Regions from separate parts of the Specibacter sp. NPDC078709 genome, predicted to be linked through region 1. Evidence: predicted binding sites of a transcription regulator. Region 1 holds the regulator's gene; the other holds the start of a gene.
What was found. Region 1 encodes Rex, which represses fermentation and respiration genes when NADH is low (regulators of the CRP and FNR family bind a similar motif). Its sites were predicted from a motif close to CTTGTGAANNNNTTCACAAG; they were not measured.
Positions count from the first base shown of each region.

Region 1 (6,063 bases):
GGTTCGCTGTAGCTCACATCCACAATGTCATCGCCGTCAAACGTCAGCGATGTCAGAGAGGCCAGCGTGCATTCGCGGTTGCGGGGATCATGCCAGAGCCGCTTGCCTTCCGCGCTGCGCCGAGTGGACCAGATGGGCAGCTGGTGGCTGACCATGATGGCCTGTGCGCCATCGCCTCCAATCTCAAACGCACGACGCCGGGCATCACGTGCCGCTTCGAGCATGCGATCCGCTTGGGCTTGGTAGGCCTCACCCCAAGATGGCCTGAAGGGGTTCACGAAGTAGGGCCAGTGCTTAGGCTTGCGCAGCTCGGCCGGGCTCATGACCAAACCCTCGAAGTGATTTTCAGCCTCAATGATGCGAGGGTCGGTCACAATCTCCAGTCCCAGCGCCTCAGCCGTGGGCTGCGCTGTTTCTTGGGCACGGGTCAAAGGTGAGGCCACCAGATAAACCGGTGCGCCGCCGTCGTTCTTCAGGGCAGAAAAGTGCTCCGCCACCATCACCGCCATGGCGCGCCCGCGCTCTGAGAGGTGAAACTCGGGGAGCCGGCCGTAGAGGACGCCATCGGGGTTGAAAACCTCGCCGTGACGCAAAAGGTGCACTGTTACTCGGGACATTGCACCAGTTTCTCAAAGTTGTTGTTCAAGAGGTTAATCCGGCCAGGGAAAAGTTTTTTTGAAACACGGGAATATTAGATGCAAACGCATGCTTATGCTCTGTGAAGGTCAACCGCAGCGGCTGATCTGCTCTTGCTTCACCAACTATTTCAAGGAGTTCCACATGTCAGTAACCACCATCGAATCAACCGGTCTTGCCCAGGGCGTCTGGAACCTCGATCCCTCACACAGCACGGTTGGCTTCGTTGTCCGCCACGCAGGCATCTCCAAGGTTCGTGGCCAGTTCACCGCCATTGACGGCACACTGACCCTCGGCGACACCCTCGCCGAGTCCTCCGTGACCGCCACGATCCAGTCCGCCAGCTTCAGCTCAGGCGACGAAGGCCGCGACGGCCACGTCAAGAGCGCCGACTTCTTCGACGTCGAAACCTTCCCGACGCTGACCTTCGTTTCCTCCGCCGTCTCCGGCGATGCTGAGGACTTCGAGCTCACCGGCGAGCTGACCATCCGTGGCATCTCCAAGACCGTAACCTTCAAGGGCGAATACAACGGCGTTGCTGTTGACCCGTTCGGTGCAACCCGCGCAGGCTTCGAAGCCAAGACCGTCATCAGCCGCAAGGAGTTCGGTCTGACTTGGAACGCTGCCCTTGAAGCCGGTGGCGTCCTAGTCTCGGACAAGGTCACCATCACCTTGGATGTTGCTTTCGTCAAGTCTGCATAATTTTTCCAACACTGCTTCTGCAAGCCTGCTCTGAGTCTGCTCTAAGAAGCCACTAATGCCGGTCCGCTACCCCAGCGGATCGGCATTTTTGCGCCCACCAGAGGCTTAACACCGCACCCTTCGACGACGTGTGAGACGCCGAGTATGGCGCCGTGCATAGCGCCATATACAAGGCACGGTACAAAGGCTAGGGTCTAACTATGAGCACACCGAATGAGCTTCCAGGTCCCGAGCAGCAAGGCTCGCAACCACCTCCTTCCGGCTATGGTTCCCAGCCCAACCCCACCCCTCCCGTGACGCCAACACCTCCCACGGGTCAGGGCTATCAGGGAGGCCCCGCGCAGCCACCTCCCGGATACCAGCAACCCGGCACCCCGCCGCATCAGCCACCTCCCGGATACCAGCAACCCGGAGCTCCGCAATACCAGCCACCCGGCGCTCCGTCAGGTGACTTCAAGTTTGAAATGCCGCAAGATATGCCTCACTCCGTCCGGGAGGTGATGCCAGTGGGTGGATTCGCTGGCATCTTCAAGATGGACGGGCTGCCACAGATGTTGAAACTCAGCTACATCATGTGGCTGGCCGCGGCCGGCATCTGGGTCCTGACCACTTTGGTGTTGCTGCTGGGCTCACTCTTTGCCTTGGGTGCAGGGAACGACCCCTTTGGATTTGGGGCTGCGGTCCGAGCAGCTGGCGTAAAGGGAATCATCGTTTCCCTCATTTCCTTCGTGCTGATTGCCGCCATTGTCATATGTGCCATGAAACTCAAGGAAGGCATGCAGTGGGCCAGGATGGCACTTTCTGCCATCGCCTTCCTGACCATCGTCTTGATGTTCTTTGGCGGCGGGGGCGGCTTGCTAGCTGTTGTGGCAACGGTCCTGATGTGGCTGCCGGAATCCACCGCATGGCTCAATTCCCGCTCCGGAAACGCACTCCACTAGTTTCTTGGCAGTAGCTGCTCCGGCAGTAAGCGATTGGGCAGTAGGAGATTGGGTAGTAGGAGCGCAGAGAGAGGTCGCGTAGGGTTTAAGTAATACCCGCCGCGGCCTTTCTCCATGTCTGGCTGCAGTTGACTTGTCTGCCGGCCATCACCGGCACCCCTTGAGAGAGCAGTCGCCATGAGCACCCCCGGTGAAGAGCCGCACGAGCAAACCCCGAGAACCCCGGGAAGCTACGGTGAAATTGCACCTGGCGTCCCTCGCTACGGTCAGTACGCCCCAGCCGGGTGGGAACCGCCGCAGGAGATCAAGGACGCCCAAGCTCGGCTCACCTCCAACTCACCACTGGCACCGGCCTCGAAGTACCCGGGATTTCAGGGTGCCCAGGCAGGCCTAGGCTCTGACTCGGGCGCATCATTGGCACCACCAAACAAAGTCATTGTCGCCACCCGAATGATCATGGCCGCCGGGGTTCTCCAACTGCTTGGCTTGGTGGTTTGGGCCTTTGCCATGACCACGCCCACCGGACAGGAACTGATCCGTGCCGCCGTGGAGCAGTCCGTCGCAAACAATCCACAGGCACTTGCCGACGCCGGCGTGACCGAAGATCAGTTGTTCGCTTCAGCTGCGACCCTCTTGGCCGTCATGCAGGGAATCTGTGTGGTCCTGTATTTCTGGATCGCCGCCAAACTGCGGCGCGGGCGCACCTGGGCCCGAACCCTGGCGCTGATTCTAGCCATCATCTCGATTGCGTTGGTGCCTGACGGCGGCTCGTACACACTGTACTCAGGAGCCCGGATCATTCTGGGGTTGGTTGCGGTGCTCATTCTTTTCCGCTCCCCTGCCAAGGAGTTTTTCCTAGCTCACAAGGCTCGCTCGAAGCGCTGACACAGCGGTAGCTGACAGAGCCCGCACAGCTCAGGCGCCGGGCCTGTCCTCTTCCAGCCCTAATTCCTGGAGCCGTTGTGCGTGGTAGGCAAGGATTTGTAACTCGGTAGCCATATCCACTTTGCGCAGGTTCACATGGTCGGGAACAGCAAGGGGAATCGGGGCAAAGCTGAGAATGCTACGCACACCGGCGGCCACCACCCTGTCGCAGACTGATTGCGCCACGGCGGCCGGTAACGCCAACACCGCCATGTTGGCCCGGGTGGACTCGACAACTTTTTCGAGGTTTTCCACGTCGCTGACGCGTAGCCATCCGATTTCCGTGCCCACCACCAATTGGTCGGCATCCAATAGGGCCACTACATCGAAGCCGCGTGATTCAAACCCTGCATATCGCGCCAGCGCACGGCCCAAGTTTCCGGCCCCGACAATGGCTACACGCCATTCATGGGTCAGCCCCAAGGCTTGGGCAATTTTGCGACTCAAATTGGCTGCGTCATAACCAACGCCGCGGGTTCCATAAGAACCCAAATAGGACAGGTCTTTGCGAACATTGGCGGAGCCGACACCTGCAGATTCGGCTAGTTCTTCAGAAGAGACGCTGTCCGCGCCGTCGGCCAACAAGGCGTTGAGCGTACGTAGATAGAGAGTTAGTCTGGCCACGGTGGCAGGGGGAAGCTGTCTGGCCGGTTCTACTGCTTCTACTGCCGGCTCCTCCGCGGGTTGCGTTGGGATCAAAACACCACTCCACCTTCTCAAACTGAGGCCGCAGCGCACTGCTGAACACGTGTCTGCAAAGTCCGCGTCGGTCTTGATCAACTCTAAGACGTGGCAAGGTCAGAGCCAAAAAGCTGCGGGCAGGTTCGCTGTACGGGGAAATTTCGTCCCCGTACAGCGCAGCCTTTGCAGCCCAGCGGTCACTGGCCCGTCAGGGCCCGGCTAAGAATTGTTCCCAAACGGATGGGGTCAATGTGCCAGAAATCGCGCTGGATCCCGTTGACGAGCACTACTGGAACTTCCTCGCCGTAGAGCTCGGTCAGCTCGGGATGCTCATCGAGGCTGACCTCGGTCCACCGAAGCTGTAACTGGCCAGCTACGGTGGCCACCACCTCGCGAGCATTTTCGCAGAGGTGACAGCCTGAACGTGTCACGAGCTGCAGCAGTGGCACTTTGGGGGCGGCAAGCGAGTCAAGCGAGTCAGAGGGGTCATGTGCAACAGATTCCATGACTACAACGTTACTCAACTCCAGCCCCTACACAATGTAGGCACCTGCACAGCAAACACCTGCACACAGCCATGAGCCGCTCCACTGCTTGCCATTGAGCTGCCCAGAGCCGCCCACGGGCTGTCCCGGGCCTAAAAATGAAAGTTTCCCCACAGTTAACCACTACCACCGGTGGCGTGCAGTCACAGGGTGAAAGCATTGACTAGACTCGTTCCATGCCCGACGTGACTAGCAACAGTGCCGAGGCCCCCTCGACAGCTGTAGAGCATCACGGCGAGGCCGCCTTCTTCGATGTGGACAACACCCTCATGAAGGGTGCCAGCTTGTTCCACGTGGCCCGAAAAATGTATCAAAGGCGCGCTTTCACGCTGCACGATGTTGCAGGCTTCGCCTGGAAGCAGACCAAATTTATTCTGCGCGGCGAAAACATGAACGATGTCCATTCCGTTCAGGACTCGGCTCAAAAACTGGCTGCCGGCATCAGCACCGAATTTATCCGCCAGCTTGGCGAAGAGGTCTACGACGAGATGATCGTTTCCAAGATCTGGCCCGGTACCAAGGCCCTCACCCAAGAGCACCTGAAGTCAGGTCGCCAAGTGTGGCTGGTCACCGCCACACCGGTAGAAGTTGCCGGAGTCATTGCCTCCCGGCTGAACCTGACGGGAGCCTTGGGCACCGTAGCCGAGAGTCAAGACGGCATCTACACGGGGCACCTGGTGGGCGAGATTCTGCACGGGGCTGCCAAGGGTCGCGCCATTGAAGCTCTGGCCATAACCGAAGGTCTGGACCTGTCCCGTTGCTGGGCATACAGCGATTCTTACAACGACATTCCCTTGCTGACTGCGGTGGGCAACCCCGTCGCGATCAATCCGGATGCGAAACTGCGCAAGCACGCCCGGGATAACAACTGGCCGATCTACGATTACCGCTCCGGGCGCCGTGCGGCCACCCTAGGCCTCAAGGCAGCCACGGGCGCGGGAGTTGTCTACGGGCTCTGGAAGGGCATCTCCATGGTCCGCAAGCGCTAACCAGGCGGTGGCACACGGGTCCGCGTCCGGCGTCGAACAAGAAAAAAGCACCCTCCCACCACAAGGGTGAACGGGTGCTTTTTGCACAGAAAGAAGATTTACTTCTTATTGCGACGCTGGTGACGCGTCTTGCGAAGCTGCTTACGGTGCTTCTTCTTGGACATCCGCTTGCGGCGCTTCTTAACTACTGAACCCATGAAAGTTCCTCACAAACTGCATAGAACAACCTCGAACGAGGCCGTAAACGATTAGGTCGACCGATCTCAGGAATCGGTCAAAGCCGAAAATGGATCTTTCCTAGGGTACCGCCTTTACCCTGTCTGCGCCGAACCGGAGGGTCCTTGCGTCGTTGTGCGATCAACCACGGCATCCTTCAGGAAACTCTCGACGGCGTTTGCCGGGACCCGATATGACCTTCCGAAACGCACTGCTGGCAGCTCGCCGGCATGCACCATGCGGTAAATGGTCATCTTAGAAACACGCATGAGTTCGGCCACTTCTTGCACCGTCAAGAAGTGAACATCGGAGAAATTTTGCTCCTGCGTCATGGCTGCCTCAGTTTTCACGCGCTATCAAAAGGTGGCTGCTGGCGCCTGTACGCCTTCTGCCCGTAGCGCTAACTCTAGGGGCAGAAGGCGGCTTCGG
Region 1 covers NZ_JBFBLU010000005.1:223,558-229,620, forward strand. The annotation lists gene AB0P14_RS11510 (histidine phosphatase family protein) at 1-617, opposite strand, end outside; gene AB0P14_RS11515 (YceI family protein) at 781-1,338, shown strand; gene AB0P14_RS11520 (hypothetical protein) at 1,539-2,279, shown strand; gene AB0P14_RS11525 (hypothetical protein) at 2,457-3,164, shown strand; gene AB0P14_RS11530 (redox-sensing transcriptional repressor Rex) at 3,195-3,902, opposite strand; gene AB0P14_RS11535 (glutaredoxin family protein) at 4,082-4,390, opposite strand; gene AB0P14_RS11540 (HAD-IB family hydrolase) at 4,606-5,418, shown strand; gene AB0P14_RS11545 (AURKAIP1/COX24 domain-containing protein) at 5,517-5,615, opposite strand; gene AB0P14_RS11550 (helix-turn-helix domain-containing protein) at 5,730-5,966, opposite strand.

Region 2 (6,063 bases), on a different contig from region 1:
CGAGGCAGCACGCTGTTCGTGCGGACTTTTCTTGGGAGTAACAGCCAAAGACCAAGTACGACGGCGAGCAAACAGTTCAGCGTCATCGACAGCTCCCCTGATGAACAGTGAGCGCACGACAATCCACCATCAATGGCATAGCCGGTGTGCACCGCGGTGGCAACCGCCGGCGGAATGGGCCCCTGCATGGTGAGAGTATCCGCCGTCGTGCCCTGATTTGATTCAGGACTTTGGAGCGCAGAAAGGCCTTGAGTTGCGTGGGAGCCTTGGGCTGCCGAGCCGCTATCGGAAGCGTGAGACTCACCCAGATGCGGACCGTGCATAGCCACTATGCCGAAAATTACCGCCAGTGCCAGCAATCCGCACAGCACAAGGCGGGAGCCGGTCCAAGACCTGCTCCCGCCGCGAGCAAAGATCGGGGCCACCATAATGGCACCAGTCTACTAATCAGCCTGACGGGCATGACTCCGCGTCAGGCCCCTGGGTGGTGAGCTTGGGCACTCCACGGATTCTTGGCCACAGCCAACGTCTCGTCGCCGCAAGGAGTACTGTCGCCGCAAGACACACCCCTAAACCCAAGAAGCAGCAGCGGCTAGAACCCCTGGGCCAGACGGTAGTAGGCCTGGTTCCAGCGGATCTCGCGGGCAAAGCCACGCTGGGTAGTGTCCTCGTCAATGACCAAGAGCTCGGCCTCAAACATGTCGGCGAAGTCTTGGAAGGCCTCAATACCCACGGCGGTGCTCATGACCGTGTGGTGGGCGGCGCCCGCTTCGAGCCAAGCCGCAGCGGAGGTGGCGAAGTCCGGCAACGGCTTCCACACCGCACGCGCAACAGGCAGGTTAGGCAAAGGCTCGTCCAGCGGCACCACCTCAACCTTGTTGGCCGTGAGCCGGAAGCGCTCGCGCATGTCTGAAAGTGCTACCACCACACCGGCTCCAGGATCGGCGTCGAACACGAGGCGAACGGGATCCTCGCGCCCGCCAATCCCCAAGGGGTGAACTTCCAACGACGGCTTGGTGACAGTCAGTGACGGGCACACCTCGAGCATGTGGGCGCCCAAGATCTTCTCCTCGCCCGGGACCAAATGGTAGGTGTAGTCCTCCATGAGCGAGGCGCCACCGGGCAGGCCTTCGCCCATGACCTTCGCGGCACGGATCAGCACCGCAGTCTTCCAGTCACCCTCGGCGCCGAAGCCGTAACCGTCAGCCATCAGGCGCTGCACGGCAAGTCCCGGCAGCTGGCGCAGGCCACCAAGATCCTCAAAGTTGGTGGTGAACGCTCCGAAGCCACCCTCCTCGAGGAAGCTCCGCAGACCCAGCTCAATCTTGGCGCCGTAGCGCAGCGAATCGTGGCGTTCGGCGCCGGGATGCAGCTCCGGCGCCACCTTGTACAGGCGCAGGTACTCGGCGACAAGCTCGTCAACATCCGCTTCGGACGCGGCATCCACGGCCTCCACCAGCTCGTTGACGGACCAGCTGTTGACCGAGACACCAAAGCGAATCTCAGCTTCAGTCTTATCGCCCTCCGTCACGGCAACATTGCGCATGTTGTCGCCAAAACGGGCCAGCTTCAGGCAGCGGACCTGGGCCACGGCTGCCGCTGCGCGCGTCCACGTACCAATCTTTTCGCGGACCAGCGGGTTGGAAACGTGCCCCACCACGGTCTTGCGGCTGATCCCCATGCGAGACTGCATGTACCCGAATTCCCGGTCGCCATGAGCTGCTTGATTCAAGTTCATGAAGTCAAAGTCAATCTCGGCCCACGGCAAAGCCTCATTGGCTTGCGTGTGCAGGTGCAGCAGCGGCTTGTTCAACTCTGTGAGGCCACGGATCCACATTTTCGCCGGCGAGAAGGTGTGCATCCAAGCGATCAACCCAATGACCTTGTCATCAGCGTTGGCATCAATAGCCGCGCGGCGGATCGACTCCGAATCTTTGAGCACATCCTTGAACACCACACGCACGGGAATCTCGGTGGAATCCTGCAGAGCTTTGACAACCTCCGCCGACTGCTGCGCAACTTGGCGCAGAGTTTCCTCGCCATAGAGGTTCTGGCTTCCGGTCAGAAACCAAACCTCGTATCCGGACAGTGAATTGTTCAGCTGCGCAGAGTTGTTCAACTTCAAAGACATCTTCATTCCTTCGGGCACGCGTTGGAGGTGGTATTACTGTCCGTAGACGTTCTGGTAACGCTGGTTCAACTTCTCAATGTGTGCGCTATCAATGGGGACCAGAGGACCCAGTTCTCGCGCTAGATGCACCGTACGAGCTACCTCTTCACACATCACGGCAGTCTTGACGGCCGATCTGGCGGTGGCCCCAATGGTGAACGGACCGTGGTTTTTCATGAGCACGGCCGGCGAGCGCGAACCGCTGAGCGTCTCAACGATCCCGCGGCCAATGGAATCATCACCAATCAGCGCGAACGGGCCGATCGGGATCTCGCCACCAAATTCGTCACCCATCATGGTCAGCACGCACGGGATCGCTTCCCCCCGCGCAGCCCATGCGGTGGCATAGCTGGAGTGCGTGTGCACCACCCCGCCCACCTCCGGCTTGTGCCGGTAGACGTAGGCGTGCGCCGCCGTATCGGACGACGGCGCCAGCTCAGGATTGCCCCATCCTCCATCTACTGGGGTACCAAAGAGGTCCGTGACCACCATGGATTCAGGCGTCAGCGAATCGTATTCAACCCCCGAAGGCTTGATGATCATGAGGTCATAATCTGGCACCCTGGCCGAAACATTGCCTGCCGTCCATACAACCAGCTCGTACCGGACCAGCTCCGCATGCAAAGCACAGAGTTCCTCACGAACGGCGGCGATGGTTGCCAAAAGCTCCGGTGCTGCCGTGGCAGGGAATGGTTCGGGGGGCACAGCTGAGGTGGCCGCTGCAGTGCTGGAGGCCTTTGAGTTATCCGGTGTCGTCGTCATGCCGAGACCTCCGCCGCAACCTTGTGCGCGTCGCGGGCAATGGCCTTAAGCCTGTGCATCACGTCATTGGCACCCTGACCGAAGTAGTCGTGGAGCAGCCGGTATTCGGCGAACAAGGCATCGTAGGCGGCCACATTTTCCGGAATCGGGGTAACCACGGCACGGTTGATGCTACCCATCGCGGCCGATGCAACCCTGATGTCCGGGTACAAGCCCGCGGCCACCGCAGCATGGATAGCGGAGCCGAGAGCAGGGCCCTGGCTGGAGCCGATCGTGGACAGCGGCAAGTTCAGTACGTCGGCGTAAATCTGCATCAACAACCGGTTTTTCATAAGACCGCCTGCCACGATGAACTCCTTGACGGGAACGCCAGCCACATTGAACGTCTCGACAATGACCCGCGCACCGTAGGCTGTGGCTTCCAGTAACGCGCGGTAGCCGTCTTCGGGACGTGTGGCCAATGTCTGACCCACCACGACACCCGACAGTTCATGGTCCACGAGTACCGAACGGTTGCCACTGTGCCAATCCAAGGCGATCAGGCCATGCTGCCCAATATTCTGGCGCTCAGCCAACGACGTGAGGTATTCATGGATGCCTATTCCCCGTTTGGCGGCTTTGGCAACGTAGCTCTCTGGAACTGAATTCTTGATGAACCAGCCAAAGATATCGCCCACTCCACTCTGACCAGCCTCATAGCCATAGAGACCCGGAATGATGCCGCCATCAACCACACCACACATACCCGGGACTTCCCGCAGTTCCTCGGAGCTCATAACGTGGCAGGTTGAGGTGCCCATGATGGCGACCATCTGACCGGGCTCCACAGCTTTGGCTGCGGGGGCTGTGACATGTGCATCCACGTTTCCGACGGCGACAGGGATACCTGCTGGCAGGGAAGTCCAGCGTGCGGCTTCAGCGCTGAGGTAACCAGCCGCATCCCCCAGATTGCCGATTGGATGATCCAACTTATCCACAACGAAGCCCGCAAAGCCGGGGTTCAAAGCAGCAAGGAAGTCTTGGGAAGGATACTGGCCGTCCTGTCGGATGCCCTTGTATCCCGCGGTGCAAGCATTGCGTACATAGCTCCCGGTCAGCTGCCAAACAATCCAGTCTGCGGCTTCCACCCAGTGGTCCATGGCGGCATACACGGCCGGAGCTTCTTCTAGAAGCTGGAGTCCCTTGGCAAATTCCCACTCCGAGGAGACCAGCCCACCGTAACGCGGCAGCCAGCTCTCCTTACGCTCACGCGCCAGCTCGTTGATGCGTTCAGCTTGAGACTGCGCGGCGTGGTGGCGCCACAACTTGATGAAGGAGTGTGGTTCGTTGGCCCATTCCGGCAGTTCGCACAGAGGTGTGCCGTCGCTAGTGGTGGGCACCATGGTGCAGGCGGTGAAGTCCGTGCCAATGCCCACGACGTGCGCGGGGTCGATTCCGGCTTGTGCCACTGCAGCGGGAACGGCCTGTTTGAGAACCTGGCGGTAGTCCTCGGGAACCTGGAGGGCCCAATCCGGCGGCAGAAGTTCCCTAGTTCCTGGAAGTGAGTGCTCCACAACTCCGTGGGGGTACTCAACTACTGCTGATGCCAGTTCAGCCCCGTCGCTCACGCGCACCACCACGGCACGACCTGACAGGGTGCCAAAGTCAATGCCAATTACGTAGGAATCCTGGGTCCCCATAATTTCCTCTCAGATGCTGCGCCGGGGCTGTCATCAATGTCGGCCCAAAAAAACACTTGTGAACGCTAACAGTTGCACAGTCCCAATGTCTCGTCAAGAGGGCTATCCGCCTCGAATGAGTAACGTTTTCAATGAGGCCCGGGAAATTATTTGTTGAAAATTTCCCGGAAACCCGGGGAACTCCGCGGCACTCATCTCGGAACGCGAAGGGCAACAGGCCTCTCCTTCTCGAACCTCTTGACACACCAACGTGTGAGCGCTAACAATTGAGATGCAGGTCACTATGACTTGCTCTTGTGGCGATGACGGTACAGTCCCGGTGACTTCCCTGCGCTTCGAGACTGACATACCAGGAGGCTAAGTTGTTCAAGAAATCTTTGGTGGCCGTGGGACTCGCCGCACTATTGACGCTGACGGCTTGCGGCGGCAGCACAGATGCCGCCGGCGGTGGCAGCGATGAAATCACGTTGGGCTTCGCCCAAGTTGGTGCCGAAAGTGGCTGGCGCACAGCCAACACAAAATCAATCCAGGAATCTGCAAAAACTGCAGGCATCAATCTGAAATTCTCTGATGCCCAGCAGAAGCAGGAAAACCAGATCAAAGCCATCCGGTCCTACATCCAGCAAAAAGTGGACCTCATTGCGTTCTCCCCTGTTGTTGAATCCGGCTGGGACACCGTCCTGAAGGAAGCCAAGGACGCCAACATCCCCGTCATCCTGACCGACCGCGCCATCGACTCACCCGACAAAACCCTCTACAAGACATTCTTGGGTTCTGACTTTGTCCTCGAGGGTCAGGAAGCAGCAAAGTGGCTGATCAAGGACAAGGAAGCAGCAACAGGTGATGTGAATATTGTGGAACTGCAGGGCACCACGGGCGCTGCACCGGCCAACGACCGCATGTCCGGCTTTGCCGATCTCATCAAGGCCGAGTCCAAGTTCAAGATCATCGCATCGCAGACCGGTGACTTCACCCGTTCAGGTGGCAAGCAGGTCATGGAGGCGTTCCTGAAGTCGAACCCCAAGATCGATGTTGTGTACGCGCACAATGACGATATGGCGCTCGGAGCTATTGAAGCCATCGAGGCCGCTGGCAAGGTTCCTGGCAAGGACATCACCATCATTTCCGTTGACGCCACCAAGGATGGCATGACCGCAGCTGCGGACGGCAAGATCAACTTCATCGTCGAGTGCAACCCGTTGTTGGGAGACCAGCTGATGGATCTAACCAAGAAGGTTTTGGCCGGTGAGACGGTTCCTGAGCGCGTGGTCACTGTGGAGACCACTTTTGATTCCGAACAGGCCAAGGCTGCCCTGCCGGATCGCAAGTACTAATCAGCTCAAGCACTAACCCGGTGCAGCCGCACACACAGCGGCGGCTGCACCGGCGCACTTCACACAACAGCAGATCGTGGGTGGATGGGGACTCCCCATCCACCCACCTCAGCAAAGG
Region 2 covers NZ_JBFBLU010000014.1:33,919-39,981, reverse strand. The annotation lists gene araA (L-arabinose isomerase) at 593-2,131, opposite strand; gene AB0P14_RS17270 (L-ribulose-5-phosphate 4-epimerase) at 2,165-2,932, opposite strand; gene araB (ribulokinase) at 2,929-4,611, opposite strand; gene AB0P14_RS17260 (ABC transporter substrate-binding protein) at 4,974-5,945, shown strand.
Region 2: the regulator Rex is predicted to act here: its motif matches at 4,667-4,686, upstream of araB (ribulokinase).